Regions from separate parts of the Pseudalkalibacillus sp. A8 genome, predicted to be linked through region 4. Evidence: riboswitches for the same ligand, from Rfam matches in the RefSeq annotation. Region 4 holds a riboswitch; each other region holds the start of a gene.
What was found. A riboswitch is a leader RNA that binds a small molecule or an ion and turns the genes downstream of it on or off. The one in region 4 is predicted to bind S-adenosylmethionine.

Region 1 (8,150 bases), 2.3 Mb from region 4:
ATTGGACACGGCTTTTGCTGGTATTGATCGCTTATTAATCATTTCTGCGGATGGAGACAATGAAACAAGAATTCGTCAACACAACAATGCAGTAGCTGCCGCAGAGCGTGCTGGAGTAAAATTTATTGCTTATACTAGCATAGCAAACGCAAAGGAAAGTAAAAATTTTCTTGCTCTAACACATCAGACAACAGAAGAAAACATCTTGAAAACAGGCATTCCTTACTCCTTCTTACGCAATAACTGGTACTTGGAGAATGAAATTTCAAGCATTCAAGGTGTCCTAGCAGGAGCTCCTTGGGTGACATCAGCAGGAAATGGCAAGGTAGGCTGGGCACTACAACAAGATTATGCAGAAGCTGCGGCAGCGGTACTCTCTGGTAACGGGCACGAAAACACTATCTACGAGCTTTCTGGCAAGTTATTAACTCAGGGAGAACTTGTATCTGCACTTGGCACTGTATTGAGTAAAGAAGTACCTGTAAAACAGGTTGATGATACTACTTATGCTGACATTATGAAAGGTGCTGGCATACCAGATTTCCTTATTCCTTTTCTTGTTGACATCCAGAAAGGCATTAGAGAAGGTACACTTGAAATCGATAGCAATGATTTCGAAAAACTTCTTGGGCGTCCAGCTACACCAATTAGTGAGGGATTAACTCAAATCGTTAAAGGTATCTCTTAAACAGCATATTTGAACTTAGTTTAAAACCGACCTTCTTCCATTAGAAAGGTCGGTTTTTAATATAAGAATGATGCAATGCCAATTCAGAATAAACAAACAATTATTTGTATTCAATATTTTAACCACTCTTTTCAAGTCAATAATAAAAGAATGTTATTCCATAAGGGCGCTTTTCTGAATAAGGAAAGCGTCTTTCTTCATGAAAAAAGCCAGATTATGAGCTTTTTGAACAGGACAGATTCGTTTAGGGGGATTTATTAATAAAAGGATTTTAAGGATGGGAGTCGAATTTTGGTTTTATAAAGAAATTTAGGGGGGGAGAAATATGCAAAAAGTAGTTGAGGGAATCAATCATTGGATAAAAAGATTACCAGAAGAGTACAACTCTATGTCTGAAAAAGATATTTCTAATCGACCATTACCAAATAAATGGTCTAAAAAAGAGATTTAAGGACATCTATGTGACTCTGCCATAAATAATATTGAAAGATTTATAAAAATTCAATATGAAGAACCAGTGTATGTTATTCAATCGTATAATCAAGACCAATGGGTAATGGTTCAGAATTATCAAAATAGACCACTTCATGAAATAGTAAACCTTTTTCAGACATTAAATAAGCAAATTGTTAATATTGTTAAGAATATTCCTAACGAAAAGTTATCCAACCTATGTGATATAGGAAATAATCAACGTAAAACACTAGAGTGGCTTATACAAGATTATCTTGAGCATATGGAACACCATATTCACAATCAAATCTTGATTGAAAATAACGACTTATAAATTTAATTCTTATTCAAGTAACGGACGCTTTTCTGTAATATGAACTGCACCCTTTTTTATGAATAGGGCCATTTTGTTGAATAAAGGTAGGTATTTCAGAAAGGGAGTTAGAAGTCAATATTATTTGACGTGTTACTGAATAACAGGAATTGCTCAATTTACTAAATATTCATCTTATATCCCCGTACCATACCGTGTTCTCAAAAATAGTAATCGAAAAGAAATATTGAGAAAGTGTATGTGAATAATCTAATGAAAAGGGTTTATCTAGATAGAAAAGATTAAAACAATACCAAAGGGAGTAATCCGACAAACATACAAAGGAGGAAAAATTATATATGCCATATAATAACGAAAGGATAGTCCGAGCTAACGGGGTTGACCTCTGCGTTGAGACTTTCGGTAATCCCAAGGACCCTGCAATCATCCTTATCAGCGGCGCGCCGTTGGCCTGCTCAATGCACTGGTGGGAGGACGTGTTCTGCGAGCGCCTCGCAGCAGGCTCCCGATTCGTTATTCGCTATGACACCCGCGACTTCGGCCGATCTGTCACCTACGAGCCGGGGGACACGCAGTATAGCCTCCGCGATCTGGCTGCGGACGTCGTCGGCCTGTTCGACATCTTCCGACTGGCCGACGCCCATCTCGTAGGTTTCGGAGTAGGCGGATGGATTGGCCAACTGGTGGCACTTGATTATCCTGATCGGGTTACATCATTAACTCTAATTTCAACAAGACCCAACGCTCATGGTCCTACTGATCTCGACCTTCCAGAACATTCGGAGGAGTTCATGGCACACATTAGAGAAGCGCCGGAGCCAGACTGGTCAAATCGGGCAGAAGTGATCGATTACATTGTCGATTTTCAATATGCACTTTCCAATTCACATTTTTTTGACAAAACGACTAAATATGACCTTGCAGGGCGCATCTTCGATCGCAGCACAAACATTGCGTCGAGTATGAAAAACCCACCTCTTATTGACAAGGGCGATCGTTGGAGGGAACGACTCGGAGAGGTGGGTGCTCCAACTCTTGTGATTCATGGTACCGAGGATCCCTTCTTTCCCTATGGAAATGCACTTGCCTTAGAGAAGGAGATCCCTGATACCCAGTTGCTCACCTTAGAAGACACCGGTCACGAGCTTCCTCGGGCGGTCTGGGACGTTGTCATACCAGCGATTTTGCAGCACGCGTCAGACGATTAACACTCGCAAAAAAAAAGCAGGAGAGCATTGGCTTAGATAATGAAGGGGTGTCGGTTTGCAGTCAACCTAATTGTTTATTAAAGAAAAGGGCGCAATTCTTTAAGTGTGTCTTTTTGAATTGGGCAAGATTGTGGTGTAAGAATCGTTGAAGGAGATTGATATGTAAATTCAATTTATTTATTTTCATGATATTACTTGAATTTTAGATAACTGAATGATAATATCAGTAACAATAAAATATTTAAATAAAAATAAATAGCGATAACTTCTTATCCAGAGTGGTGGAGGGATAGGCCCTATGAAACCCGGCAACCATCAAGTCAAAATATTGTCTTGAACGGTGCTAATTCCTACAAAGGTGTCAACCTTTGAAAGATGAGAGGAAAGTATGTAATAATACGAACCTCTCTTTAAACAAAGAGAGGTTTTTTAAATGGAAAGAGGCTTATCGCTCAAAGGAGCGAGATTAAATGGAAAGAGCAGTGTTTGGTGCAAGCGGGTTTTTTAGTCAAAAAGCTTTTATTACAGGTTTTCGTGGTATTGAAAATGTTCGAATAGGACATCTAAGAGGGAAAAATCTAGATATAGTAGAAATATGGATTAATCCCTGGAAGGTATCTTATAATGAATTATTAGAATTGTTTTTTGACTTACATGACCCAACATCTAAAGAAGGAAATCAATCATTGATTTTCTTCTCTGATAAAAACCAATTAACATTAGCTAAACAAAAGAAAAGTGAGCTGAAACATATTTTTAAAGATAAAATTATTACAAGAATTACTCCAGCATGTGAACATATTAATGACCTAAAAGAGATAAAATTTATGTCTTAATAAAAATTTCACATTGTAACCACAGAACATCGCAATAAGTAAAATACTTCCTATTCAGCGGCCTCCGGTTTTTCTTAGGGATATTACTCGGAGCATAATATGTATTTAAAATAATCGAAAAAGTAAGAATAGTAAAAAATATTCTAATTCCTACTTAAATTATAGGAATACACGTATTAAAATTTCGTAAAATAGATTAATAAACGAAAAGGGGGAAAAAGATGAACACATTTCTTATCTTCGTAAACGTCGCGGTATTATTATTGCTTATGTTTGGTTTGTTCTTAATGCAAAAGAAGCATGTATCTTTTTCAAAACGCGTATTCACAGGCTTAGGTTTAGGTATTATTTTCGGTTATATAATTCATGCAATCTATGGAACTGGGCATGAAGTTACAGTCGGAACAATTGATTGGTTTAGCATTGTTGGCAGTGGTTATGTAAAACTATTACAAATGGTTGTAATGCCGCTGGTATTCATTTCAATTGTCGGAGCGTTTACGAAATTAAGATTGACTAAAAATATCGGGAAAATTAGTTTCCTTGTCATTGGAATACTGCTTGGAACGACTGCTATTTCGGCAGCAATTGGAATTGGTTCCGCGTTAGGATTTGGACTTGATGGCATAGAGTTAACTGCTGGTGATGCAGAGAACGCTCGAAATGAGCAATTACAGGAACGTGCTGTGACTGTAGAAAATATGACGATTCCTCAACAAATCCTTGAGTTAATTCCAAGCAATCCATTTCTAGATTTAACAGGTGCTCGTGCAACCTCTACAATTGCAGTTGTATTTTTTGCTGTATTTGTCGGGATTGGCTACCTTGGAGTAAAACGAAAAGATCCTGAGCCTGCTGAATTTTTTGCGAAAATTATCGATAGTTTATACGCTGTTATCATGAGAGTTGTAACGTTAATTCTCCGTCTAACACCATATGGTATCCTGGCAATTATTACAAAAGTTGCTGCTACAAGTGATTATGACGCATTCATGAAATTAGGCAAGTTTGTTGTGGCTTCTTATGTGGCATTAATTTTGGTGTTTATTGTGCATTTACTGTTGTTGTCATTTGCAAAACTAAACCCTGTAAATTATGTAAAAAAAGGGCTGCCAACTTTAACATTTGCCTTTACATCACGTACAAGTGCTGGAACACTGCCGATGACAATTAAGACACAAACAAAGGATTTTGGTGTTTCGGAAGGGATTGCAAACTTTGCTGGTTCCTTTGGACTTTCAATTGGTCAAAATGGATGTGCTGGTGTTTATCCGGCAATGTTAGCCGTTATGGTAGCTCCAGCCGCCGGTGTTGACCCTACAAGTCCATCATTTATTATTTCTCTAATTTTGGTAGTGGCAATCAGTTCATTTGGTGTCGCAGGTGTCGGGGGAGGAGCAACCTTTGCAGCTCTCATCGTACTATCCGTCATGAATCTTCCAATTGCGATTGTTGGGCTGTTAATCTCAGTTGAACCTCTTATCGACATGGGCCGTACTGCTGTAAACGTCAGTGGAGCAATGACATCTGGTATCCTAACAAGCAGAGCCACAGGAGAATTCGAAAACGAAGTCTACCAGCAGCAAAATGTTGTAGAAGCGTAAATTAAATTGGTGACAGGCACCATTCATGTACAAATAATACATTTTTTATGTGCTAGACCGACAGTGCTCAAATGTTAGTACCTGACCCCATACATTTTATTCTGAATATCATATTTGGCTATCCAATTTTTAGCTGAAATAAATCATAGGAAATTACTTTATAATTAATTCTAATTTTTTTGAAAGGCTCGCTTAAGTTGACAAACCAGTTCAACCATAAATGCTCCGAGTGTATTAACTGTGGTAGAGCCATGCTTAGAGAAAAAAGAGTCCCAAGTGAAAAGCATTTGGGATTCTTTTTAGTTGCATTAGTGATTTTGTGTATATCCAACTAATAAGGTGATCCAGGAGCCCAAGGCAATTAAAAATTAATATCGTTTGCTTTACATTTACATGGTATAGGGATTCGTGATTTCTAATTGTCCCTATTGTGGATTTAAAACAAAGTGAAACCCTTTAAATAGGAGTTTTTCTTATTAAGCAATCGGGCGCTTTCCATGAACAAGGATAAGTGCTCATTTTTCATTTTAGGTCCATATTCTTTAAATAAGGAAAGAGAAGGTAATTCACCTTGAAAGGTAAAAGTTATGTAATAAAAAGAGAAGCTTATTGGAACAAGGAAAATTATCTAAAACAAATAAAGTAACAAGGCTAAGAAGGATGTTCTATAAATCTGTTAAAATATAAATGAAATCTTAACTGATATATGGGAGGTAAAATGAAAAAAATAAAGGATTGGGCAAAGAACTTAAAACGACAAATTTTTATTCTATACTTTGCTTATAAAGATGAAAGAGTACCTGGGTATGCTAAAGTATTTACAGCTTGTGTTGTAGCATATGCGTTCAGTCCTATTGACCTGATACCTGATTTTATACCGATTCTTGGTTACTTAGACGATGTAATTATTGTTCCATTAGGGATAATGTTTGCGTTAAAAATGATACCAAAGGATGTAATATCGGACTGTGAAGTTAAAGCAGAAGAAAGGATAAATAATGGTAAGCCGAAGAATTGGATAGTTGGTTCACTAATAGTTTTGATATGGAGCGTAATGATATTATGGATTATTTTGAAGGTATATCGATTCTTCAGCTAACGGGTACGTTAGTTTAATAAGAATTAAGTGGTTTTATGAGTGAGGTCAGATTTTAGTTATTCAATTAAAGGGCGTAATTCAAGGGTATTTAATTGCGTTCATTGTTCCGTTAAAGGAGGCGTTGATTCGAAAAAAGGATTACGCGCCTATTTGTTTACTATCTAACTATTGGGCAGGATTCTAGAGTAAAGGTTTTGTCTACTTAATCAAAGATGATGTGGTGGGAAGGAAAAATGAAGACTTATTTAGACATAGCTGTTTTAAATAATATAGCTTGGTGTGAAATTATATGTAAGACTCATCAAATAGAATACTCGTCAAGTAGGCATGTGTGGGGCATACTATCTAAAGCACCTCCGTTTTATCCGGATATCATTACATCAAGTAAGGCTGCAACAACTAAAGAAGTGGTTGATTTCATGGGAGATAAGAACATTCTATCTATCAAAGATAGTTTTGCGGATCTTAAATTGCAGCCATACGGATTTAAGCAACTATTTCAGGCAGAGTGGATTTATCATCCTCCTATTTCTATGCCTAAACTTCTTGATTCGCCTTGGCGTGTTATAGCAACAGAAGATGAATTGAAAAAGTGGACCTCAGTTCATGGATCAGAACAGGTAATAAAGAAAAATCTTTTGGGGCGAAATGATGTGAAAATCTTCATCCATGAACATAAAGATGGTATATCGGGATTTATTGCTAATTTAGGTGCTGATGTTGTAGGAATATCCAATGTGTTTTCAAATGGATATATAGAAAAGGACCTGTGGTCAGATATCGTTCATGTCGTTTCAACTGTATTTCCTGATTTATCAATGGTCGGGTATGAACACGATGATGATCTCAAATCTGCACTATCCTGTGGATGGGTGTCACTAGGTCCACTATATGTTTGGGTAAAATCATGATTTAATTTAAATAAAAAGTAAATTAATTGGTATACCCTAGAAGTAAATATTGTTTGTAAACATCAAATGAAAATTTCTCGTTAATCAATATATAATTCAAGAAAAGGGGGCCGCTCGACAAGTTCTGTTATAAGCGCTTTAAAGCGTGAAATACAGAGGATTATTGTGTTTAATCCTAACTTTACAACGAAGGATGGGAATGACGGAACCATGTTTCCCGAAACCATCCCGTCAATACTCCTGCATGCGTCATGACTGACAGGTCATGGGGTTTGAAGAACAGGTGGATTCGGCAGAACGAAGGCTGAAGCCAAAAGGTATGCCAACGGATATGCCACACGGCTGAAAAACTGGATAGGGTGAGAATCGTTCTTTGAGATAGGAACTGACGAACTTCCGAAGGTACGGGTCTAGATTTTCAACATGGGGAAACCCATGTCCCATCTCACGATGGGGTGAGTGGCGTAGAGTAAAAGTGCCCCCTCTGAAATACGCTATACCGAACAACGGCGGTATCCAGCTCACAGGCTTACAGGAAGCACCTACATCTAGTATGGATAGCTACGTTGTAAGGGACTTGGAAAGCAAGGGACGTTGAAACAAGGGCTGTCACCTAAAATGGTTGCTATAAGGCAAATGCTGAAATACATTTATCCTTGTGAGGGTAGGGGCATGACTTATGAATCACCTGTAATGGGAGTGGAGGAATAGCCCCAAGTCTAATAAATGAAACGATTATTTTCCAAAAGTGAATGGCACCGATCGGGTAGGACAGTGGGAACATCACTTCCGTAAGGAGGGATGCCACAGTGCCAACGCTGCGAAACTGGGATTATTACGGTATGACGGAGACATTTACGGGACTATATGAAAAAGCTAGCGACGGAGAAACGTTTTCGTATCTATACGACACCATCGTATCAAGAGAAAACATCCTCCTAGCCTACCGCTCAATCAAAACCAACAAAGGTTCCAAAACACCCGGTACCGATGGAAAAACCATCGACGACATGAAAG
Region 2 (8,150 bases), 2.4 Mb from region 4:
CGGTATGACACCGCCTACCGAAAATGCTTCATTGAACATATTGCTGAACTTATCCAACGATTGGACGAGTACACCTGCACCTGCACCGAGGATGACAAATCCCAATACTGTTTTCAGCGTTCCTGAAACGACGTCCCCGGAGTTTTTCCGTTGGACAAGCAGACCGATCAACGCAAATAGTCCGACCAGGATCGCAGGCGTACCTAAAATATCATTCATTATCAAATCAACCATGGTTACCGCCCCTTCATTTTATATTGGATTACAAATTGTTTTCTAACGCTTCACGGAGCTTGTTTTTATCCATCAAATTCTTAAGCTTGACTACGTTTTTCTTTCCATCTTCCAAACTTTCCACAATGTCTTCAGACCCCAGATATAAATCGGCTTGTTCTGTCTTCGCTGTAGCGAGGTCCGTATGTGACACCTCTGCCTCTTTCCCCATATCCTTCAAAGCCGCATTTACATTCATCTCCACAATCATGCTGCTTCCTAAACCATTTCCGCATACCACTAATATCTTTTTCATTTTCTAGTCCTCCTTTATTGTTAAGCAGTAATAGCTTGATTGATCAATTCAACCACGCTCGTGCGATCTTCTGATAAAATCAACCGATCGACGTTTTCCTCGTTTGATAACAGTTCTGTCAATTGAGCCAGCGCTTTAAGATGCGTCTGGTTGTCTATTGCCGCCAGCACGATGATGAGCTGCGCCTGATGTTTCGTTTGTGAGGAAAAATAGACAGGCTCTTTCAACCTCAACAGGCTCATCCCCAATCGCTCGACACCTGCTTCTGGCCTGGCGTGTGGAATTGCGATCCGCGGGGCGATCACAATGTACGGGCCAAGCTCCTTCACATTTTCGATCATTGCCTCTACATAATCCGAACGGATCGAATCCAGATCGACCAAAGGTTGTGCAGCGAGCCGGATCGATTCCTCCCAATCAGCTACACGGTCTTCGAGCTGGATCGTTTTCTCTGTTAATAATTCATTGAGCATAGGTTTCCGCAGCTCCTTTGTTTTTGGTGACTTTGTTTTCAGCAACTCCGATAATTCTCTCTTCAATTCCTCTTTTTCGTGTATAATTGCGTGTCGTTCTACGACTTCCAGCACCCGATCCGGCAAATCCTTCGACCTTGTATCCTGACCAAAGAGCTCATTCATCCGCTGGAAGACGTACTCTTTTTCAGTAGTGGATAAAATGGCCGGTACATGGATGACTGGAATGCTTTTCGGTTTGATGAAATTTGTGGAAAAGATCACATCCACATCGTAATCATTCCTCTGGAACTCTCTCATGGAAAGCGTCTCGATGACTTCAAGTCCTGTAATCAGGTTTTCCAATTGTGCTTTCAGCATGTTCGAAGTGCCGATTCCATTCTCACACACGATGATCGCCCTGTATTTCGTCTCAACCTGCTTCTTTTCTTTTGTAAGCCAGCCTCCAAAGTGCAAGGTGATGTAGGCGATTTCCTCATCAGGAATCGATTGGCCCACATAATACTCCAGGTGAAGCATAACCCTTTTCGTCAAATGATAGATATCCTGATAGTTCTCCTGGATGCTTTGGGACAATTCGTTCCCGATCTTTACGCCATATTTCAAGCGGTAATAGGTCGGTTTAATATGCGAAATGAGATTCTCTTTAAGCCCCTGCCGATCATCAAAAATGACACAAGCATAGGTTTGAAAGTCCGAAACCATTCTGCTGACAACTTGTTGAAGCCCCTCCAGTTCACTTTGTGCATAACGGCTGAAATCATCATGATGGACTTTCGAGCCAAGAAGATTCATCGTGATGAAGCAAATCTCATCTTCAGGAAAATGGACTTCCCACATTTCTTCCAGTTTCTTCGCGATATGCAAGGCAGCCTGATAGGCTTCCGTCTGTTGGAGAACGCTCTTCTCTTCAGGGTCGACAGTAACCAATCTTTGCAGATGGATCCGCTTTAGGATAATGAAAATTTGAAGCGATAAGATCTCGACCATCTCATCGGTAAGCGTCAATCCCAATTCTTTTTCAGCATCATATAATAGCGTTTTGACTGAACGTCTCTTATCCTGCGTCGAACCTATATCCTCAAGCTGGATCATTCGAAGGATTTCATTTCGAACATTAGGCCATTCTTTATGTGAAAGGACTGTGGAGAGAAGGTCTGATAACATTCCTCTCTTGTTTTCCTCAGAGCCATCAAGCACATAGCCTGATCCGGGTTTGTAGTGTAGCTTGAGGTCGTTTCTACTGAATTCTTGCTTGATCGACTTGAGGGCTTCCGCAACAGTACCCCGGCTCATACCAGTGACCTCTATAAATCGATCCATAGAGGCTTCCTGCTCTTCAAGTAGAATGATAGCTTTGATCAGCTGTTCACGCTCTTGTTTGGATAATTGATATTGCCATCCATCAAACCCATCTTCATGATGAACCTCTACTTTGGACCTTGTTTTCCCAGGTAAGTATAGGCCCTTGCCACGGATATTCTGGACCGGCTCCAAGTCCTGATTTTCCAGCCAATTGTTGATTTGATGGAGATCATAATAGATAGTGCGTTGAGAAACCCTCATCTTTCTGACTAATTCTTTTGTCGGGATGGGAGTATAGGATTGTTGAATGATGGATAACAAGTGTGCACGCCTTTTATCCAATACCATGGGGATCCCCCTTATCTACAAATCTATTTTTGCATATTTGTACTTCAATGAAAGTGATGATCATCATCTACCTATATAATAACGCTTATATCAAGCCAATGTAAGTGTTTCCAATGTGTAAATGTTGTAAATTCAAAGTTTGCAAGATTATACTCTATATAGTCTGAATGGAAAAAGACCATATTAGATGTTCACTCTAATATGGTCTCTATGGCCGTACTTGAGCTGATTTTGGCCGTACTTGAGCCTAATTACCTCCATTACCAAACGCAACATGTATCAGTCTCAAGTCTTATTTAAAAATATGGCCCTGGATTGTTTTTCTGCCTCCATCTGCATAGTAATCTGAATATACATCGAAAAATCATACATGGAGGATGCTATTATCATGAACAAGTCAAAGAACAGGTTAGGATTACCTGTAGTAACACTCTTTTTATTAGCATTGTTAGGGATTCCTCGTGTAATCGCTCATGATCTGAATTGGGTGGAACCTGGGGGCCTGTCCAATATGCTGCTTGTGTTTATTCCCCCGCTAATTTGGTTAGGAGTTGTAGTGAAGAAAACGACCAAGCCCTTTAAACCGCTTTTATTGATTGGAATATTCTACGGAATCCTATTAGGCTTCACCCACCAACTGTTATGGACCTCAGTTTTTGATTCGTCACCTACTTTAGGTAGTACTTTAAGCGATGTATCCGTATCAACAAACGCTCTGATCACGAGAATGTTTGGATTCATCAGCAGTTTACTTACTGGAACGGTGGTTGGTTTGATAGTGGGACTAGTCGGCTCATTCATTAATTCTATTCGTGGGGTATCTACCAGAAAAACCTGAGGGGGCGCAAATGTCCCTCAGGCTTTTGTTAGTATGCGAGATTATGAATTTGTACTTGCGTATTTAAGCTTCCGTTTCACTGCTGGTTGGGTACCGAGGCATACCGTGACCATGGTGAGAAAACCGAAGATCGATCCATAAAAGAGAGCGATGAACAGATTCTCAACAATACCGAGACTGGTCAGAATAATGTAAAGGCCAGCTCCCCCGATTACGGATGCAATGGCGCCATATTTATTGGCATATGGCCAGAAGTAACCGAGTGCAATCGGAGCGACAATCCCACTGATGATCGCAGATGTTCCGAATTGGGTCAACAGAGCCAAGGATTCAGGTCGCTCGATCGACAAGTACAGCGATGCGACACCGATCAATATAAGCGAATACTTCGAAATCTTCATGGCCCGATCATCGACGATCCCTTCCGTCACATGTTTGTTTTTCAACAAAAACGGTCCAACCAACGGCTTGAAAAGATCGTTCCCGATACTTGACGAGATCCCAAGATACAGGCTGTCCGTCGTCGAAAGGATCGCTGAAATGATGCCTGTCACCATGATTGCAACGACGATCGGATGAAATGCCTCGATCAGGTACAACGGAATCGCCTTATCTGCTGCATCCAAGTTCGGCAGGATGACACGGGCAGCAAGACCGGCAAAGACCGTCAGCGTCGACAACAAGAACAATGAGATCCCGGCAGACAGTGTGAACGGCCGCAGCTGTTTCGCATCATCGAGCGTCAGAATTTTATTCATCAGATGCGGCAATAGTACGAAACTGAACAACAGCCACTGGATGGACAGGATCGAAAATCCGCTTGAAAAAGGACCGTCACTTGTTGATGTCGCGGATAGCAATTGCGGACTTGCCGAAGCAAGCTGTCCTTGGAGCTTACCGAATACCCCAAGGCCGCCTCCGATCGTCCATAGCAATGAAACGAATATGACGACGGATGTGATCGACATGATGATGCCCTGGATGCCGTCACTTACCAACTGCGCGAATGCACCGCCCCAGCCGACATAAAGGATCGTAATCACTACTCCAAGTACGACTCCCCACGTATATGGGATACCGATGATCGTTTCGAACATCGTCGCAAGACCGACGTTCTGACCGACGATATAATAAACGTTGAACAGGATCAACAACGCGACGAGGACGCGGATGGTGCTGCTTTTATAACGAGAACCGAGCCATTCCGGGAGCGTTACGACCCCTCCGTTTTTTTGACCGTATTTCCAGAATGTCTTGCCGAACAAGAGCAGTCCGAACCAGGAGACGCCGAAACAGCCGAGGGTCCACCATAACGCAGAGTACCCGTACGTATACGCCCAACCTGGCACCCCGAGGAAAAGATTGGCACTGGCATAGGATGCCCCGAAGCTCATCCCGACGATCCACGGATTCACCTTCCCTTTCGCGATTGTGAACCCGACGAGCGTACGGCTATGGACAGCTCCTTTCTTCCCGAGCCAGATGACGAATATGAAATAAGCGATGAGCAGTGTGATCGTTATCCAGATAAATGATGTCGCGTATGATCCCATTTATGATTTCCCCTCCTTACTTTCCTTCGGGTATAGGTGATTCCATAGTCCAAGTCCTACAATCCAAAATGCTGCAAGTCCGATAAAATAGAAAGTTAACATGCTATCCCGCCTTTAAACCGTTTCAAGTTCTTTGCGCTTACGATATTGTGTTCCAGTATGTGTGTCAGGGAGGTGTGTCTTCCCAGATCCGAACAATTTCTCCCGATAGGTTCCTTCTTCATAATCCTTTTGAACGAGGCCTCTTTCTTGTAAAATCGGTACGACCAGCTCGATGAAGTCCTTGAATGTTCCCGGTGCCAATGTATAAGCGATATTAAAGCCATCGACATCCGCTTCCCTTACCCAGCGTTCGAGTTCATCAGCGACTTGTTCCGGTGAGCCGACGACAAGAGGTCCGCGTCCACCAAGCCCGACATGCTTCGCCAGTTCCTCCACCGTCCATCGTTTTTCCGGATCGGCTGTCGTAAAGATTTCAACCGCTGACCGCATCGAATCGTTCTCGATATATTCAAGTGTTTGGTCCGGTTCCAATTGTGAATAATCGATCCCAGTCCAACCGCCCAGGAGCGCCAATGCTCCGTCATAGCTCACGTAGCTCTTCTGTTCTTCATGCTTTCGTTTCGCCTCTTCTTCCGTCCGGCCGACGATCGGTGTAAACACAGTGAATACCTTGATGCTATCCCGACCACGTCCACTCTCTTCTGCCTTTTGACGGATATCATCGACCGTCTTTCTTACGATCTGTGGTGTCGGACCTGCGACAAAGACACATTCCGCGTGGTGTGATGCGAATTTCCTTCCACGAGGTGATGCTCCTGCCTGGTAAAGGACCGGCGTACGTTGCGGTGAAGGATCACAGAGATGAATACCTTTGACGCGGAAGTGCTTCCCATCATGATCGATCTCATGCACTTTTTCAGGATCGGCAAACACTCTCGTATCTTTGTCGTGCTTAACCGCATCGTCCTCCCAGCTGCCTTCCCACAGCTTATAGACCACTTCCAGGAATTCCTCCGCAAGCTCATAACGGTTATCATGCCCGATCTGCTGGCTCAGTCCATAATTCCGTGCAGCACTGTCGAGATAGGAAGAAACGATATTCCAGGCAACCCGTCCGTTTGTCAGATGATCAAGTGTCGAGAACCGTCTTGCCAACGTGTAAGGCTGTTCATAGGTCAACGTGTACGTAAGGCCGAAACTGAGATTCTTGGTCGCTTGCGCCATCGCTGGAACAAGCAGAAGCGGATCATTGACCGGAACCTGGACACCCTGGCGTACTGCAGCGTTCCGACTTCCTTTGTACACATCGTAAACACCGACGACATCCGCCAGGAACAGTCCATCGAATTTCCCTTTTTCAAGCAGTTGTCCGAGCTCCACCCAGTAATTGATGTCGTTATAACGGTCCGATTGGTCCTCCGGGTGCGCCCATAACCCCGGTGATTGATGTCCTGCACAAGCCATATCAAATGCATTCAACAGAATTCGTTTTGTCATTTCTTCTCCTCCTCAAGGATTGTTGTAAGTTTTTTTGAAAAAGAAAAAACCTCTTCTGAAAATAAGAAGAGGTCGTTGGTCACGTCTAAGGCTCTTCTTATCTTTCAAGCGTAAAAGCTTGCTGGAATTGGCACAGTACTTTGATAAGTCTGTTGCCGAGGCTTCATCGGGCCAGTCCCTCTGCCTCTCTGGATAAGAAATCACTATTCATTTAGAGTCGGTGGTACACGTGCATCCTCCTTTTATAAAATAATAAAACCCCTTCTTAAAAAGAAGAGGTTGAGAATACAGAATCACTCGGCTCTTCTTATCTTTCAAGCATTGGATGCTTGCTGGAGTTGGCACAGTGCTCTAAAAGCCTGCTGCCGAGGTTTCACAGGGCCAGTCCCTCCACCTCTCTGGATAAGAAAAATTCGTTCAGATGAAATTTTTAATATGATTCATAATTTACTACTTACACTTCGACCTGTCAACAGGAAAATTGAATTTTAAAAATATTTTATCAAAAAACTATTGTAATAGCTTGAGAAATATACTCGCTTTCCGCTAGCAATCCGCAAGTATGAAGCGTCCATAGAGCAACTCTATCCGTTTTTTCCGCTCGACTGTCCGTATGAAGCGTCCATAGAGCAACTCCATCCGTTTCTTTGCCCTCGACTGTCCGTATGAAGCGTCCATAGACAACCTATCTGTTTCTTTGCCCTCTACTGTCCGTTGACTACGATAATTAATGGAAGCAGCAAGTTATCTGAAGTGAACTGAAGCTCTGTTCCCTGTACCGCCCATTGCTCTCCTCCATAAGGGAGGAAAGCGTCGAAATAGATCTGTGTTGTTGAAACGGTTCCAGTAATTTTCCCACAAACTTTCAGAAACAAAAAATCATGATAAGTACAAAGTAAATCACCATTTTATCCCCTTAAGCCAGTTCAATATATTGGCCTTCCGTTCCTTTTTCGGCCGATCATCTATACATCGATTCAGGATCGCTTCATGCGGCGAACAGATTGGACACAACTGGAAAATTTCATAAGGAGGAAAATAAGATTGATAACGAACAAAATGTTTCTCAATAGAGCATCACCTCCAAGAGCATGATACTCTATTCTATTAAACTAGCAGGAGATCGGTTTGTGCTGATGATAGAGAAAATAGTTTTTTCAGTCAATAGAATGACTTGATTTTAGGCTTTGTACTCTTCATTGTTGATTTCTACGAAATTTCGCTATTGAAATATCAACAACATAGCGGCATCTAATTTTAAAAGTCTTCATTCATGTCGATGCTTTCTATGAATCTGACAAACTCCCGTACCATATTCAAATTCAAGGATTCCTTATGGTATAGCATCCACGTTTTCCTCAATAATGGTTCTTCCTCTTTTGTATTCAGATCGATGGTATATAATCCTTCCGTATCTCTTAAAATCATGCTCGGCATGATCGCATACCCTAAACCGTTAAGCACCATCTCCTTACACGTATCGACCTTATCCACTTCGATATTGATCAATGGGGGATGTGGATAATTTTCAGACCACCAGTCATCGATTACGCTCTTTAGAGAGTATTCGGACCGATAATCGATCCTCGGCAATTCGGGGAGTT
Region 3 (8,150 bases), 2.0 Mb from region 4:
CCCTGGATTTCCGTTTTCCTACCTCAAAATGGACAGGATTACCAAGTTCTATTATCAATTCATTACGCTTTCTGTTCTTCGAATTCAGGATCTTTGTAAGGATGCGCTACCCAGCCGGATGGATCGATGAACAGGCGGACAGCTACTACTTGGCGATCATCCATCAAAGTGAAGAAATGCGGCGTCTCGACCGGTACGGAAATGACATCGCCGGCTTCCAATTCGACATCAAAATAGCCGAGGTCGTCTTGACCCTTGATGATGAAAATACCGTGACCTGCTGTAATTGCACGGACTTCATCTTCTGTATGCACGTGGACTTGCTCGAATTTTTTCAACAATGCTTCTAGGTCCGGTGTTTCTTCAGAGAGTGCAACGACATCCCAGCTTACATATCCATTCCGTTGTGCGAGTGAGCGGATCTCCTCATCGAATACTTCGAGTGTTTGCTGCTTCTGTTCATCATTGATCCTACAGTTTTCTTTCAATTCGTCTGGGAGCTTGCTCGTATCCCATTTTTCGTAAAGTACCCCTTGATTCTGTAGAAATTCGCCGACTGCCTTGTCTCCTTCAATCGCTTCGTTCGTGTTTCTGATTTTAATGACTGCCATTTTCAATCTCCTCCTTAAAAAATTATGAAAGACTTAAGCTTTTATATGATCTGATTTTCAGATGATAGGAAAATAGAAACTCAAAAGCCTCCAAGTATTTCTTTGCCTCAAACGCGTTTTTGCCCCAGACGGTTATCCCGTGGTTTCGGATCAGAATCCCATAAACATCTTCCCTTAGATTTGCCGCCATTTCCTTTGTCAATGTTGGAATATCCGCATGGTTTTCCACGATCGGTACTGTGATTTTTGCATCCTGTTCCCATAGCCCGAAGGCTTTGATCAGCTCCTGTCCTTGAAACACGACACACTTTTCATCGCCGTAAAGCTCTGAAATGACGTTGTTGTCGACGGTGTGGACATGGAGGCAGCAGGCTGCATCCGTCCGCTCATAGATTTCCTTATGGATAAGCGTTTCTGCTGAAGGACGTAACACTGTTTCCTCAACCGGTACACAGTTTTCATCCACAAGGACAAAATCTTCTGACGTCCGTTTCCGTTTATCTTTCCCGCTTGCTGTCACAAGGAAATTGAGTGGGTCTGACTGGACTTTGATCGAAAGGTTTCCGCTTGTACCGGGAAACCAATCACGAGAAGCAAGTTCATCTTTTACATCGGCAAGCTCATTCCAGTACTTCTTCAACTTACTCATACCAGCTCCTCCTGTCTTTGTTTCAGAATTCCGATGACATCGTAGAAGGTTTCGAATGCTCTGTAATCCAGGTCCAATTCACGGCATTTCTCGGTTAAAAAACCTCTTGAGATCACCTTGTCTGCTATTTTTGCTGCCTGTAAGTCTGTGATCGAATCACCAATCACGATCCTGTCGTATTGTTTAGGATCATAGTTTCTTAAAATCGAAGGTTTGCAGCAGCCACAGTCATTGTCGCAATAACGATCACACGGATGTGGCCAGGTGATTCTGATCCTTTCGCCGGTGAAATCACTGCCGTTGCAGTAAATATCATGGCGCTCAATGTCAAAAGGCACAAGCAATCGATAGACGAAAAAATCAATGCCTCCGCTAACCACAAGCAGTTTGATGTTCTGTTCTTTCGTAAAGGCTACGAATTCTTCAAAACCTGGACGGAATTCAGCCTGACGGATTGCATATTCTTTAATATCATCCTTCAAATCTTTCGGAAGGAGCGAAAACATCTTTCCGACACCTTCACGGATAGAAATCCGCTGGGATAAAATCAAATCCTTCAATTCTTCCCATTCTGGTGGCGCAAACTTTTTCATAATAGTAATGATATTGTCGCTCATAGTAATCGTACCATCGAAGTCACAAAAGATGATCGGTTGTCTGCTCATGATTTTGATTTCACCTTCGCAGGACCCCATAGATCAAGCGCTTTTTTCAGTGGATCACTTACTTCAGCCACTTGTTCCAATGACCGGCCGTCCAATACACCATCAATTGCATCGCGGAATGCTCTGCCGCCAGCGTCTGCTCCGTCCGGATGACCGTGGATTCCGCCACCAGCGTTGATGATGCTATCCTCACCGAAGTCATTGATGAGCAGTGGCGTCAGTCCCGGGTGGATGCCGGCAGATGGAACAGGGAAAGCTCTTTTCAATGGACCTTCATCAACTGTCAACGCTTCAGCAATTTCTTGCGTTTCCCCCTTATCCAGCGCTACACTTCCATACGGTGACGGGAACAGAACATAGTCTGCACCAGCCAGTCGTAAAAGCTTTCCGAGCAGGACTTTATTCGAGACACCGTAAAATGGGGAAGGTGTGATCGCTCCGCTGAACGCTGGGTGCGCCATGATCGGTACATTGATTTCAGGGTCTTCCGCCAAAGCCTGCAGGGTGTCTAACCCATAGGCAAATACATTTAACAACAGGGAGTTGGCTCCAAGTTCCACTGCCCGCTTCGCTTTTTCCTTCAAATCGAAGGTCCGGCCAGTCAAATTGGCAGCATACAAAGTCCGGTGGCCCGTTTCCTCATACACTTCCTTTAAAACCTGCAGTCCGGACTTGATCCTTGATTCGAATGGCGTCTTTTCGTTGTCGAAGAGGATCTCATCATCCTTGACGATGTCGACACCGCCCAGGGCTTGAAGCCGCATCTGATTGTCGAGGTCCTGCTGCTCCTTACCGATCACGCCTTTGAAAATGCTCATCAGCAATGGCCGGTCATAAACGTCGAGTTTCTCTCGGATACCAGAGATTCCAAATTGCGGACCAGGATACTGAGAAAGCAACAGATCCGATAACTCAATATCGAGCAGCTTGATTTCCCCATCCAATGAAAGTTTACCGAAGATTGTCGTCAAAATGGCCGGGATGTCGTTACTGAAGTTAGCGGAAGGGTAGGCAATCTTGATGATTCCCTTCGTCCGTTTTCCTCCAAAAAAGTGATCCGCTTTTTCGTCTTCAGGAAGGTAGGTGACGTCAATCACTCTCCCTTTATGTATGCTCAACTGCTTTTGCTCCAAAGCTGGCAGGTTCGTCCATGATCCGACTGTCAATCCGAGTGCGATCGATTCCGCTTTTTTCTCAAGATCTTCTTTTTTGTCATGCAGCAGGTAGGTAGCAATGATTTTTTCACTCATGACGTTCACCCTTTCAAGTATTTAACAAATTTTAAAGGTTATCATTCTATTAACCCATATAAAAAACCTCTTCCCACAAGAGGAAGAGGTCGATTGATTGCGGTCTCCATCCTCTCATCTGTCAGCTCTAAAGCTGCGAGAATTAGCACCGTGTTTTTAACTACAGTTAAAAGCCGGTTGCCGGGCTTCTTCGGGCTCGTCCCTCCACCTCTCTTGATAAGAGTCATACGATTGAATTCCAGTTAAATAGATTTATAACACGGATTATTACACGGAAATTCGTGCATGTCAATTCCCTAACTATTATTTTATTTAATTGAACCTCTCGCCACTTAACGACCTTACGGTCTGTTTGAAGTGGGAGATTCCTAAGAGCACCAGTGCAACCACCGGTTCTTAACTAGGCTATCCCCGCAGTTCCTGCGGTTTAATCGTAATGCTTCATTACGAATATTGATACTTGCGTTCATGTCTCGATCGTGATGTTCGCCGCAAGAAGGGCAATCCCATTTACGCAATCCGAGATTTTTAACATCTTTGTTTTTGTATCCGCACTTTGAACATAGTTGACTAGAGGGAAAATTTTTTGCGACAATGACCACTTGTTTGCCATACCACTTCGCTTTGTATTCAAGCATCATACGGAATTTCGACCAACTAACCTCACTGATAGATTTGGCTAAATGGTGGTTTTTCAATAGATTCCTTACTTGTAAATCTTCTATACCGATGATGTCGTGGTTTTTGACAATACCGGTCGAGATTTTATGCAAGTCATCCATTCTTGCATTGGTGATTTTCTCATGCAGTCGTGCAACCTTTATCCGTTGCTTATGCCAGTTGGAAGAACCCTTTTTACGCCTTGAAAGCGTACGTTGTGCTTTGGCTAATTTCTTTTCAAGTTTGCAAAAATAGTTGTGATTCTTATGTATTGTTCCATCAGACAAAATCGCAAAGTCCTTGAGGCCAACATCGATCCCTAAAGCTGAACCGGTTTTAGGTAACGCTTCAACCTCTGTTTCAACAAGGATGGATACAAAATATTTTCCGGTTGGATGACGTCGAACCGTGACATTCAGGATACGACCTTCAACCTCACGACTTTTGGCAAACCTGACTAAGCCAAGTTTAGGCAACTTGATTTTGTTGCCTACAATCGCAATATTGCCGTTCGTGTGCTTTGTTGTGTAGGATTGTACATTATTCTTTTTAGACTTAAATCGTGGTGCTTTGTTTTGTTTCTTGAAGAATCGAGTATACGAATCAGCAAGATTTTTAAGAGAGGATTGTATAGCAATGCTGTCAACTTCTTTTAACCAAACCAATTTTTTCTTAAGTTGTGTTAATTGAGAAGAGCAAGTGTTATACGATAACCCTTTGCCTGTTTCACGGTAGGTATCGTTCCATTGAGCTAAAAAATGATTAAACACAAAACGAGAACAACCAATGGTTTTAGCGATTAAGATTTCCTGTTCTTTGTTTGGATAGATCCGAAACTTATACGCTTTTTTGATTAACATGGCTGATCATCTCGCTTAAAGGGAATGTATGTTCTTATTCTAACACAACGAGGTCCACTTTGCCTAACCCCAACCGACATTCATCTCCCACCTACTCATTGGGATACGCCCTTCACATTCCTTGAGGTGGGAGTCTTCTGTCGGTAAACGATAAAATTAGTGAGAGGTTTTGAGAAGTTAAGCGTTTGGATCATTCCTTAACAGGATATTTTTCTTTTCTTGGAAAAACCTGTTGACAGTTGAGAAGGTGTTCTGTAATATTCTTTTCAAGTTAGTTTTTACATTCCAATAATCATAAATTTCATAAAATCTCTTATCAAGAGCAGGCTGAGGGAATTGGCCCTATGACGCCCAGCAACCGACCTTTCTATTTAAGGATTCTAGAAAAGGCACGGTGCTACTTCCAACAGGATGAAACCATACATCCTGGTAGATGAGAGGGACGAAGACTACATACCTTCAACCTCTTTCATCGGAAAGAGGTTTTTTTTTGCACTATAAACCCTTTCTTAAGTATAAGTGCAACTAAGGCTCAGCCATCGCTGCAGGCTTGGCTTCGCAAGTTTTCTTTATATCCAAAATAAGGAGGTTTCTCTTATGTTAACGAAGCAATCAACCTATGAACCTTTCACAACAGAGACGGTCGTGGCGTACTTGAAAGATGGAAATTTCATCTCTAAGGACAGTCCGGTGACATGTTACGAGATCGGTGACGGAAATCTCAATTATGTATTCCATGTAAAAGAAGATGATACCGGGCAGTCGTTAATTGCCAAGCAGGCACTCCCATACGCAAAAGTAGTCGGCGAATCCTGGCCGTTGACGCTAGACCGGGCACGGATCGAAAGTGAATCATTGAAAGAGGCAGCAAAATACGTACCCGATCTTGTCCCTGAGGTCTATGGGACAGATGAGGTTTACGCCGTAACGATCATGGAGGACTTGTCAGACTATATCATACTGAGAAAAGGGCTGATAGAAGGCAGAAAGTATCCGAAACTTGCTACTGATATCGGGAAATTCATCGCCCATACCTTATTCCATACATCCGATTTTGGACTGGATCCAAGTGAGAAAAAACTGCTCGCTTCCAAATTCGTTAACCCTGAACTTTGTAAAATCACCGAGGATCTCGTATTTACAGATCCATTTTTCGATCACGACACCAACGATTTTCCTGAGGAACTACGTCCAGAGGTCGAAGCATTATGGGCGGATGATGAACTGAAGCTTGAAGCGGCGAAGCTCAAGCATCTCTTTCTTACAAAAGCGGAAGCGCTGATACATGGTGACCTGCATTCCGGAAGTATTTTCGCCACCGAAGATTCGACGAAAGTGATCGATCCTGAGTTCAGCTTTTTCGGTCCAATCGGGTTCGATGTCGGTGCCTTTATCGCCAATCTGATCCTGAACAGTCTGGCACAGGAAGCCAGGATTGAAGATGAAGCTGTCCGTCGTGATTTTCAAGCCTACCTGCTCGATGTAATCGAAGAAACTTGGAACGTGTTCACAGCGGAGTTTACGAAATTATGGGTTGATAAAGGGAAAGATCCATTCCTTGCAGTGTCTGGATATCTCGATGCTGTGTTAGATGAAATCCTTCAGGAGACGGTTGGTTTTGCAGGAAATAAGATCATCAGACGGACGATCGGCCTTTCACATGTAGAGGACATCCATGGCATCGAAGACCCGGAAAAACGGTTGAATGTCCAACGGGAGTCCCTTAAGACCGGGAGGCATCTGATCCTTAACCGACATTATGTGAACACCATCGAAGACCTCATCAACTTGGTAAAAGGAGTTTAACAGAATGATAGAAACAGATTTTATCCGCTCAGTAAGATGGGAAAACAATCGAGTCGTATTGCTCGACCAACAAAAGCTGCCCCTCAAAACAGAATATATACATCTGGATGATGTGAAGGGGGTATGGGAAAGCATCCATTCGTTGAAAGTGAGGGGAGCTCCAGCGATTGGAATTGCTGCAGCATTCGGCCTTGCGCTCTGGGCGAGCAAGTTTGCGGGACAATCGATTGAAGATTTCAGAACAGGTCTCCGGATACAGCGGGATTACCTGGCAAGTTCCCGGCCGACAGCGGTCAACCTGTTCTGGGCAATCGATCGGGTCGTCGCAGCTGCATTCCATGCGAAAATAGTCGAAGAGGCGAAGCAGACTGTTCTAGCAGAAGCCCTTGCAATCCAAACCGAGGACGAAGCGGTGTGCAGAAAGATCGGCGAATATGGCTTATCACTCCTTCAACAAGGGGATACTGTTTTGACGCACTGCAATGCGGGCGGGATTGCGACTGCCAGATATGGAACAGCGCTTGCTCCTATTTATCTCTCGAAAGAGCAGGGAATCGAGCTTTCTGTATATGCGACAGAGACACGGCCCGTCTTGCAAGGGGCGCGTCTGACTGCCTGGGAGCTGGGACAGATCGGAGTGGATGTCACCCTGATCACCGACAATATGGCAGCACACGTTTTGAAGAACAAGAACATCTCAGCCGTCATCGTAGGTACGGACCGGATCGCAGCCAACGGGGATGTCGCCAACAAAATCGGGACGCTCGGGCTCGCTGTGCTAGCAAAAGCATTCAATATCCCTTTCTATGTGGCTTCACCTTTGTCGACGATCGATCTGACCATTTCCTCAGGGGAAGAAATTCCGATTGAAGAAAGAACCGAAGACGAAGTCACTCACTGGAACGGAGAACGTGTAGCTGCGGAGGGAGTCAACATCTACAACCCTGCATTTGATGTGACACCTCATGAATATATAACGGGAATCATAACCGAAAAGGGCATCATCACAGGGGATCTGCAAGAAGGATTACAGAAAGTGAAAACGATATAAGGGTGTATATAGATTCCGTAGCTCCCTGTCACTTTTAAACTGAGTAAGCGGATGAAAAAACTAATTATATTTAGGGGGAAAACCATTGAAACCTTTGAAAACAGCATTCATTTTACTTTTACTTTTCACATTGATTCTAGCGGCTTGTACAAATGAACAAGATGCAGCAGCACCACAAGATACGGTGAAAGCAGAAGACAGTGACAAATCAACAGAGAAAAAGGACAGCAATTCTTCCGGTGACGTTTCAGCAGAAATCCCAGAAGGCGTACAGGAACCTTTGAAAATCGCAGCGATCATGCAAATGTCGATTGGAACATTCTCCTCGCAATATGTACAAGGGGTAAAAGAACAGGTCGAAGCGTTCGGTGGAGAAGTCCAAATCTATAACGCCGATAATGACCTTTCGAAAATGGCCACACACCTTGAAACGGCAATCAATCAGGGCGTCGATGGAATCCTTATCGACCATGGTCGCGCGGACGCATTGGAAAGCGGGGTAAAAGAAGCCCTGGATAAAGGGATTCCGGTCGTCGCCTTCGATAGCGATCTGAACCTACCAGGTGTAACTGTCATCGACCAGGACGACTACAGCCTG
Region 4 (8,150 bases):
TTGTGCTTAACCGCCACCTCATATACTTGCGGCTTTCCTTTTATTGTTTTTTTCAAATAGTTCAATCCATTTTCTAGATATTCCGGGATAATTAGTGAGGTAAGTGCTATCTTTTGAAGTTCTATTACCGTATATCCAATCATTCTCTCCAAAGCCGGATTGGCATCCAATAAATTTCCCTGTAAATCACAAGAATAGATACCATCAGGATTATGATCAAAAAGGGATTTATAAAAGTCTGTACATTTAAACGATTTTCTCACCGTAACATGTTCCTTTTCAGCATAATTGGGGATTAAATCTCCGCTATTTATACTTTTAAAAGTTTGGATTTTTCTATCTTTTGTACCAGGGAAGGAATATTTTGCAGCAAAGGTGTCCTTAATACTTGTTATAATTGGAGGAATAACGTCAACAACTGCACCGATAGGCATTCCTCCGTAGATATAAGGGGTTAGCGTAAAACGCCAATTTCCTTTTGGATGTTCGAGTTCCCAATAAGTCCTTGATTCTAAGGATAATGATAGAGAAGGGGCGTTGACCAAGAAATGGTTCGAATTAATCAAACCCTGTTCATATAAGACAGGAGATGCTTTAATCACCTTCCATCCGCGATCTAAAACTGCTAAATATGACTTAGACTGCCCTGAAATACTTTGGCTTTGGTAATATTCGGATAGCTTACAGCGTTCTAACTTTAATTGGTTGCGTAGCATCCAAGTTACTTCTTGTGCCGCTGAAGTTACTACTGACAAAAAATGAGGATGGTTAACAGCCCATAGACCAGTCAAGTCGATGACTCCCAAAATCTTTTGGGTAGCTGGATCACGAATAGGAGCAGCTGAGCATGTCCACTTTTGTACCTCTTGGCAAAAGTGTTCTCCAGCAAATACTTGAATCGGGGAACCGCTGGTAATTGCTGTCCCAATGGCATTTGTACCTGCATTATTTTCTGCCCAAGATGAGCCGATGACAAAATTCATATCTTCAGCCTTTAGCATTAAAGACAAATCTCCGTCTAAATAAACGATATCGCTGGAAGGGTTTGAGAACGTTATCAAATGGCCAGAATCCATATACATATTCTTTAATTTCGTAAGTACCGGTTTTAAAGTATGAAATAAGGGATCCGTTGACACATATTCCTTAACTTGTTCTTCACTGAGGTTGATGGAAGTTTTACTTTGAAGTGGACTGATTCCTATTTCTAAACACCTTTGCCATGAATCATACATTAAAGGACGGATTTTGGGTGCTGGATTATTACCAGAAATAAACTTTTCCCATTCACGTTCAAGTTTTTGTTTTTCTAATTTAAGGGAAGAAGACTTATCTAAGGCAATTAAGTTATTCATGACCATAGTGACCCTCCCAATATATATTAGCGCTTGAAAATTCAGTAAATTCAGAATATTAATTATTGTAGTGTAATTCGCTAATACGGTAAGAAAATCCTTTATTTTGATTAATGGACATGAAAAATTCGGGACATTTTTTGATATTCACTTGAAAAGTTTACCTTAAGGGGAATACTTTACAACCCCTGCTGTAGAAGAACTAAGATGAGAATTGACTACCGGTCATTTGGGTGGTCGTAAACGAGGACCTTACCAAAAAAAGAAATCATTGATTGCATGACCTATAATCATAATGATTTTCATGATGTGCTTCGATATACTAAAAGAAACAATCAGCTGATCCTTATGGTGGAGCTTCAAGGGCTTTTCAGATTGTTGAAAACAAGGATAATCAATGTTTGAAGGTATTACTAGCTTTTTAAAGAATCAACAAAAAAGATCAAGAGAAATGTTTTACGTCCAAAAAATACAGAATAAAAATAAGTTTGAGAGTGATACAGATGAAGAATTATAAATAAACTATTAATCAATTGCAGAAAACAGGGAATTATGATGGAGAAGCAGCTTGCATGGGGGACAGCAAGTAACATCAGTGCAAAAATCAATTTATTTCCGCAAGTGGTTCGTCTATAGGAGAACTAGGTGAAGATGATCTAGTTCTATGTTAAAACATTGATGAAACGAGGAAACGTCCTTCAATGGAAACACCAATCATGAGACTAGACTGTATATAAAGAAAGACCAGATATTAAGGAAATTCTCCATTCCTCACCTTTGTTTGTGTTTTACACAGAAATAGTTTTTAACGATGAAAGTTCTTTTACATTTGAAACACCTGCCAAGGATATGGAAACCTTTGTTTCTTCAATGATGTTCTCTAATACCTTTTCCACACCCGATTGCCCATCTACAGCCAATCCGTAAACAAAGGGTCTTCCAATAAACACTGCATTCGCTCCTAAGGCCAGCGCCTTTACAACATGCGATCCACGGCGAATTCCGCTATCTAAAAGGACAGGGATCTTCCCCTTCACTTCCTCGACAATAAGCGGGAGAGCATCAATAGCTGAAATAACCCCATCCAATTGTCTTCCACCGTGATTAGAAACAATAATTCCATCTATTCCGTTTTCCACAGCAAGCCGTGCATCTTCAGGGTGAAGAAGCCCTTTTAATAAAATAGGCAAAGAAGTCTTTTCTTTTAAGGCAGAAACATGTTTCCAGCTAAGGGTTGGATGATGGATATTTTCCAAAATCCCCTGAATAATCGATTCAGAGTCCTGATTTTCAAGAAAGCTAAGGAATACCGGATCTGTTTCATAATTTGCTTTTCCTAGACCAAGCTTTAGTGGAGAAAAGCGATTACGTAAATCTTCTTCACGCCAGCCCATCATAACCGTATCGACGGTTAGTACAATCGCTTCATAGCCAGCTTGCTCTGCTCTTTTTACCATATTGAAAGAAACCTCTTCATTGTTTGACCAATAAAGCTGAAACCACTTTGGACTATCACCGGTTGCCGCTGCTACGTCCTCGATCGAATAGCTGGAAACCGTACTTTGTACAAAAGGAACTTGGTGTCTGGCTGCTGCCTTGGCTGCAGCAATGTCTGCTTGTTCATGTGCAAGCTTTAGCATTCCGACTGGAGCAAGAAAGATTGGATAAGAATATTTCTGACCAAACAATTGAACGGACGTATCTAAATTGGAAACATCTCTTAAAACCCTTGGAACATTAGAAAGCTTTGAGAAAGAAGATGTATTTTTTCTTAATGTTTCTTCATCGCCTGCACCTGAGCGAACATAACCAAATCCACCGACCGACATCTTTTTTCTTGCCTCTTGTTCTAAATCCTTGTAGGAAATTGGAAAGGATTCAACCGAACTAATATTCTGTAATAAAGCATCCTTACTTGTAGTTGTACTCATTTTTCATCATTCCTCCCCTTGCCCTTATTCTTTTTTAAAATAATATGAAATTATCAAATTCTAAATATTTAATCATTTTCTTGTTAAAATTTACAGTATTGCTCCACTAAAGTCAATCACGAAATCCATATCCAATTCTTTGATAGAATCTGTATAAAATAGATTGACTTCCCTTTTAAACAGGTTTATTATCAATATATTAAAATTTAATAAAAATTCTCTTATTGAGAGTGGCTGAGGGACTGGCCCTGTGAAGCCCGGCAACCATTCATGGTAACTATGTCATGAACAGGTGCTAAATCCTGCAAAATACCCGGTGTATTTTGAAAAATGAGAGAGGTACTTACTTTTTATGTATATTTATGCCTCTCTTTTTGAGAGGCATTTTTATTTTCTAAAGATTTTATAAAGACGGAAAGGAGGGGTTATGATGTCAATATCCGTTATAAAAGGGGCACCGGGTCATTATCGAATCGGTGAGGGGGTCCTTAAAGAAATAGAATTTCTATTATTTGAGCTCAAGATTCGAAAAATTCGTATTATAAGCGGGAAAAAGGCATGGAATGCTGTTCAGGCTTATTTGCCCGAAAAAATCAAAGAATTGGCCGATTCAAACATTACTTTTGTAGAAGGACATTGTACTTTACAAAAGGCTGAACATATTTCAGAACAGCTATTAGTAGATTCTGCTGATGCTGTCATCGGAATTGGAGGAGGAACTGCATTAGACATTGCTAAAGCATCCGCTGTTAAAGCAGGTATCAAATCGATCTTAATTCCGACGGTTGCATCTACATGTGCCGCATGGACTCCACTAAGTGTGTTCTATGACGAAAATGGAGTTTTCACACATTATACTGAATTCCCTTTAGCCAATACCCTTGTACTTGTTGAGCCCGCTATAATTGCAAATGCTCCAATACAGTACTTGAGAGCAGGAATAGGCGATACTTTGGCAAAATTTTATGAAGCTGAGGCATTGATCTCTTCATTTTACAAAAATGATGTACTTCCTGTTTGGCTTCAGGTTTCACGATTCACTGCAACCATATGCAGAGATGTTCTGCTAAAGGATGCAGAAGGGGCAATCCAGTCTGCCTCTGAAGGAAAGGTTTCTGAGGAACTGGTTAGGGTGATTGAAGCCATTATCATGACAGGTGGCATGGTTGGAGGCTTTGGCGGAAAAGCCGGAAGAGTAGCTGGTGCCCATTCTGTTCATAATGGCCTTACGGAAGCAAAGGAAGTGAAGTCCTTCTTACACGGGGAGCTTGTTGCATATGGAATACTAGTTCAATTAGATTTAGAAAATAAAGAGCAGGAACTAACCAAACTGTTAAGCTATTACCATAAGTGGGGTCTTCCGATTAGTTTGAAAGATTTATCCATTAATCCAGAGGATCAAGCTCTTCTAGGGAAAATTATTAAAAAAGCAACACTTCCACAAGAATCGGTACATTTTATGGATGTACAAATTACAGAAGAAGGTCTGTTAGCCGCCATTAAAAGAGTTGAAAATCTTACGTATTCTAAAGTGAACTAAATCTTGCATATTACAAATAACGGAATAAATTTAAATCCGACTAAATATATGAATTTACTACGAAAAGGGGAATAAACATGAAAAAGTGGTTGTTAGCTAGTTTATTTGTTTTAGTGACTTCAGCTCTCGTAGCTTGTGGTGGAGGTAGTGAAACAAGCGGTTCAAAAGAGGATAAAGCAGAAGGCTTATATAGTGATGAAAAGCTGGTTGTAGGTGTAACTGCAGGACCTCATGAACAAATACTTGAAAAAGTTAAAGAGCTTGCTAAAAAAGAAGATTTAAACATTGAAATCAAAGTATTTACAGACTATGTAATGCCAAATGTCGCTTTAGCCGAAAAAGAAATCGATCTTAACATTTTCCAAACAGAGCCATACTTCGATGCATTTAAAGAAGACCGAAAATTAGACCTTGTGAAATCATTTGATACTGTAACATTCCCAATGGGCATTTATTCATTAAAAGTAAAAGATATTGCTGATCTAAAAGAAGGCGCAAAAATTGGATTACCTAGTGATCCGACAAACAGCGGACGCGCATTGCTTCTATTTGAAAAAGCCGGATTACTTAAGTTGAATCCAGACACTGGTATTAACTCAACTGTAAAGGATATTGTTGAAAACAAAAATAATTATGAGTTTATTGAACTTGATTCTGCACAAATAGCGCGTCAGCTGGATGAACTTGATGCAGCAGCAATTAATACGAACTTTGCTATTGAAGCTGGATTTACACCATCAAAAGATGCCATTTTTATCGAACCTAAAGATTCTCCATATGTAAACCATGCCGCTGTAAGAACGGAAAACAAGAACGATGAAATTTTAACAAAATTAGCAGACATTTACCGAAGTGAAGAAATCGGAAAATTCGTTGAAGAAGAATTCGAAGGCTCAGTAATTTCTTCTTGGTAATTAGAAAAGCGGAAGCGCCCGTTTAGCGACGTATGGACTGGATTAAGCCTAATTTAATGTTCTTTTAATCATGGTTAATATTGCTTACTATGTTGATTGGAGTGGAAAGGACGAAACTCCTACGGGAAAAGCAGGTCAAGGAAGATCTCACAGGCGCGTCATGCGCCGAGGAAGACCGGGCTGCCCGCAGAAAGCGAATGCCTGGAGGGGATTCAACCGGTAAGTTTAACTTTCAAAAAACGTTTTACTTATTAAATTCGAACACATTTATTTTGATTACACGAGCTTAGAAGGGAGTTTTACAAATGATTGAACTAGTTGGAATCTCAAAAACTTTTACAGCTAAAAAAGGTTCAATTCATGCATTAAAAAATGTTTCTATTTCTGTAAAAAAAGGTGAAATCTATGGTGTGATTGGATACAGCGGCGCAGGAAAAAGTACTCTTATCCGCTGTGTGAACCTTTTAGAAAAGCCTGATACAGGGTCTGTAAAAGTAAATAATGTAGATTTGACAAAGCTATCAACTGGAAAACTCCGTGAAGCTCGAGGAAAAATCGGGATGATTTTCCAGAGTTTTAATCTACTAAAAACAGCGACTGTATTCGAAAACATAGCACTTCCATTAAAGCTTACCGGCTTAAGCAAAGATGAAGTAGAGAAACGTGTTACAAAGTACTTAAGCATTGTAGGCCTTGAAGAGAAGCATCACGCTTATCCTTCTGAGCTTTCAGGGGGACAGAAGCAGAGAGTCGCAATTGCACGTGCATTAGCACATGAACCGGAAGTCCTTCTTAGTGATGAAGCTACAAGTGCCCTGGATCCTGATACGACAGAAGCCATTTTGGATCTATTGTTAAAAATCAACAAAGAGTTTGGGATTACCATCCTGCTCATTACCCATGAAATGAATGTCATTCAACGAATTTGTGACCGGGTAGCCGTCATGGAAAATGGAGAGGTTATTGAAGATGGAACAACAAGAGAAATTTTCACATCACCAAAGCATCAAACAACAAAGCGATTCATTAACAGCCTTTTCTCACATCAAATACCGGATGAAATCCTTTCGAACTTAAATAAAACAGGTCAAGTAGCTACCCTTTCTTTCTTTGGAGAATCATCAGGAGAGCCTGCTTTGGCTTTAGTAAGTAAGAAGTTTGATGTTTATCCAAACATATTATCAGGCAGTATTACCCGCTTAAAGGAAGAATCATTTGGCCAGCTTTTAACTCACTTAAAGGGTGATGCAAATGAAATTGAAAAAGCCTTACGCTTCTTAGAACAACAACATGTGCATGTGGAAGGAGTGAGAGTTAGTGAAAGTAAGAATAGACGAATTTCTTGATCTTTGGGGCAGTGATCTTTGGGAAGCTACCATCCAAACGTTCCAGATGGTTGGAATTTCATTAGCATTTTCAATCGCAATTGGTTTACCGTTAGGAATCCTGCTTGTTCTAACTCGACCAGGTAAAGCCTTAGAAAACAAGTATGTTTACCAAGTTTTAAACGTTGTCATCAATATAATACGTTCTGTGCCATTTATTATTTTACTGTTCTTCATACTTCCTTTTACAAAAATGATTGTAGGGACATCGATCGGGGTTAAAGGTGTAATTGTTCCATTGGTTGTATTTACAGCTCCATATATTGCGAGATTAATGGAAACTGCTCTATTAGAGGTAGACCGTGGAGTTTTAGAGGCCTATGAGGCGATGGGAATAAAAACAAGACATATTATTTGGCACGTGCTTGTAAGAGAATCACGTTCATCCATTATTCTTGGCTTAACCATTGCTACCATTGGTTTAATTGGAGCATCTGCTATGGCTGGATTAGTTGGTGGAGGCGGACTTGGAGACCTTGCCTACCGCTATGGACATCTTCGTTATGAAGTGGACGTCATGTATATTACCGTTATTTTGCTTATCATTCTTGTCCAAGGACTTCAATCAGGCGGAAACCGCTTGGCAGCCCGGTTGAAGAAAGATTAAATATTAATAAGATGCAAGCCTAATAAGGGAAGGCCTAACAATGGAGCTGATAGGCCTTCCCTATTTATATCTTATATCTTCGATTAGCAAACTCTAAACACCGCATTAACCATGGATGGATTCAAAGGGATTTCAAATACCTACTTCTATACTCCCGAATAGCGCTCTAAAAATAGGAATTTTAAGAATTTTCCTAAAACCCCTTGATTACTGAAAGCACTTACAATATAATATCACAAAAGGTTACTATGAATTTGTAAAGGTAATAATGAAATCTAAAATCTAGCAATACCAAATGGAGGACAGTATGCTAAATGTTTTGAAAACGCTTAACTCTTCCCTTAATCTCGCTGATGTGAGGGATCATTCCTTTTTACAGTATGGAAGAGTGATAGAAGATTTCCCAGTATTGAAAATG

Region 1: it holds a riboswitch for S-adenosylmethionine, as region 4 does, so the genes downstream of both, ACJROX_RS08190 (peptide-methionine (S)-S-oxide reductase) here and ACJROX_RS26390 (iron-containing alcohol dehydrogenase family protein) in region 4, are expected to answer to the same signal.
Region 2: it holds a riboswitch for S-adenosylmethionine, as region 4 does, so the genes downstream of both, ACJROX_RS08295 (LLM class flavin-dependent oxidoreductase) here and ACJROX_RS26390 (iron-containing alcohol dehydrogenase family protein) in region 4, are expected to answer to the same signal.
Region 3: it holds a riboswitch for S-adenosylmethionine, as region 4 does, so the genes downstream of both, mtnK (S-methyl-5-thioribose kinase) here and ACJROX_RS26390 (iron-containing alcohol dehydrogenase family protein) in region 4, are expected to answer to the same signal.

The regions. Positions count from the first base shown of each region.
Region 1 is NZ_CP174509.1:1,574,922-1,583,071, forward strand. Features, by position in the region: gene ACJROX_RS08170 (SDR family oxidoreductase) at 1-688, shown strand, start outside; gene ACJROX_RS08175 (hypothetical protein) at 1,014-1,139, shown strand; gene ACJROX_RS08180 (hypothetical protein) at 1,206-1,475, shown strand; gene ACJROX_RS08185 (alpha/beta fold hydrolase) at 1,814-2,683, shown strand; SAM riboswitch class I at 2,950-3,065, shown strand; gene ACJROX_RS08190 (peptide-methionine (S)-S-oxide reductase) at 3,154-3,519, shown strand; gene ACJROX_RS08195 (L-cystine transporter) at 3,741-5,123, shown strand; gene ACJROX_RS08200 (YkvA family protein) at 5,842-6,222, shown strand; gene ACJROX_RS08205 (hypothetical protein) at 6,456-7,133, shown strand; gene ltrA (group II intron reverse transcriptase/maturase) at 7,943-8,150, shown strand, end outside.
Region 2 is NZ_CP174509.1:1,601,627-1,609,776, reverse strand. Features, by position in the region: gene ACJROX_RS08320 (PTS ascorbate transporter subunit IIC) at 1-234, opposite strand, end outside; gene ACJROX_RS08315 (PTS sugar transporter subunit IIB) at 263-529, opposite strand; gene ACJROX_RS08310 (BglG family transcription antiterminator) at 550-2,655, opposite strand; gene ACJROX_RS08305 (hypothetical protein) at 3,044-3,493, shown strand; gene ACJROX_RS08300 (sodium:solute symporter family transporter) at 3,535-5,046, opposite strand; gene ACJROX_RS08295 (LLM class flavin-dependent oxidoreductase) at 5,161-6,546, opposite strand; SAM riboswitch class I at 6,641-6,745, opposite strand; SAM riboswitch class I at 6,851-6,955, opposite strand; gene ACJROX_RS08290 (hypothetical protein) at 7,251-7,421, opposite strand; gene ACJROX_RS08285 (LysR family transcriptional regulator) at 7,804-8,150, opposite strand, start outside.
Region 3 is NZ_CP174509.1:1,187,399-1,195,548, forward strand. Features, by position in the region: gene ACJROX_RS06200 (acireductone dioxygenase) at 63-611, opposite strand; gene ACJROX_RS06205 (methylthioribulose 1-phosphate dehydratase) at 634-1,260, opposite strand; gene ACJROX_RS06210 (2-hydroxy-3-keto-5-methylthiopentenyl-1-phosphate phosphatase) at 1,257-1,925, opposite strand; gene ACJROX_RS06215 (2,3-diketo-5-methylthiopentyl-1-phosphate enolase) at 1,922-3,175, opposite strand; SAM riboswitch class I at 3,287-3,398, opposite strand; gene tnpB (IS200/IS605 family element RNA-guided endonuclease TnpB) at 3,544-4,695, opposite strand; SAM riboswitch class I at 5,006-5,135, shown strand; gene mtnK (S-methyl-5-thioribose kinase) at 5,293-6,501, shown strand; gene mtnA (S-methyl-5-thioribose-1-phosphate isomerase) at 6,506-7,552, shown strand; gene ACJROX_RS06235 (sugar ABC transporter substrate-binding protein) at 7,638-8,150, shown strand, end outside.
Region 4 is NZ_CP174509.1:5,249,276-5,257,425, reverse strand. Features, by position in the region: gene ACJROX_RS26400 (PAS domain S-box protein) at 1-1,361, opposite strand, end outside; gene ACJROX_RS26395 (alpha-hydroxy-acid oxidizing protein) at 2,144-3,286, opposite strand; SAM riboswitch class I at 3,505-3,623, shown strand; gene ACJROX_RS26390 (iron-containing alcohol dehydrogenase family protein) at 3,717-4,826, shown strand; gene ACJROX_RS26385 (MetQ/NlpA family ABC transporter substrate-binding protein) at 4,904-5,740, shown strand; gene ACJROX_RS26380 (methionine ABC transporter ATP-binding protein) at 6,046-7,086, shown strand; gene ACJROX_RS26375 (methionine ABC transporter permease) at 7,070-7,732, shown strand; gene ACJROX_RS26370 (DUF4867 family protein) at 8,040-8,150, shown strand, end outside.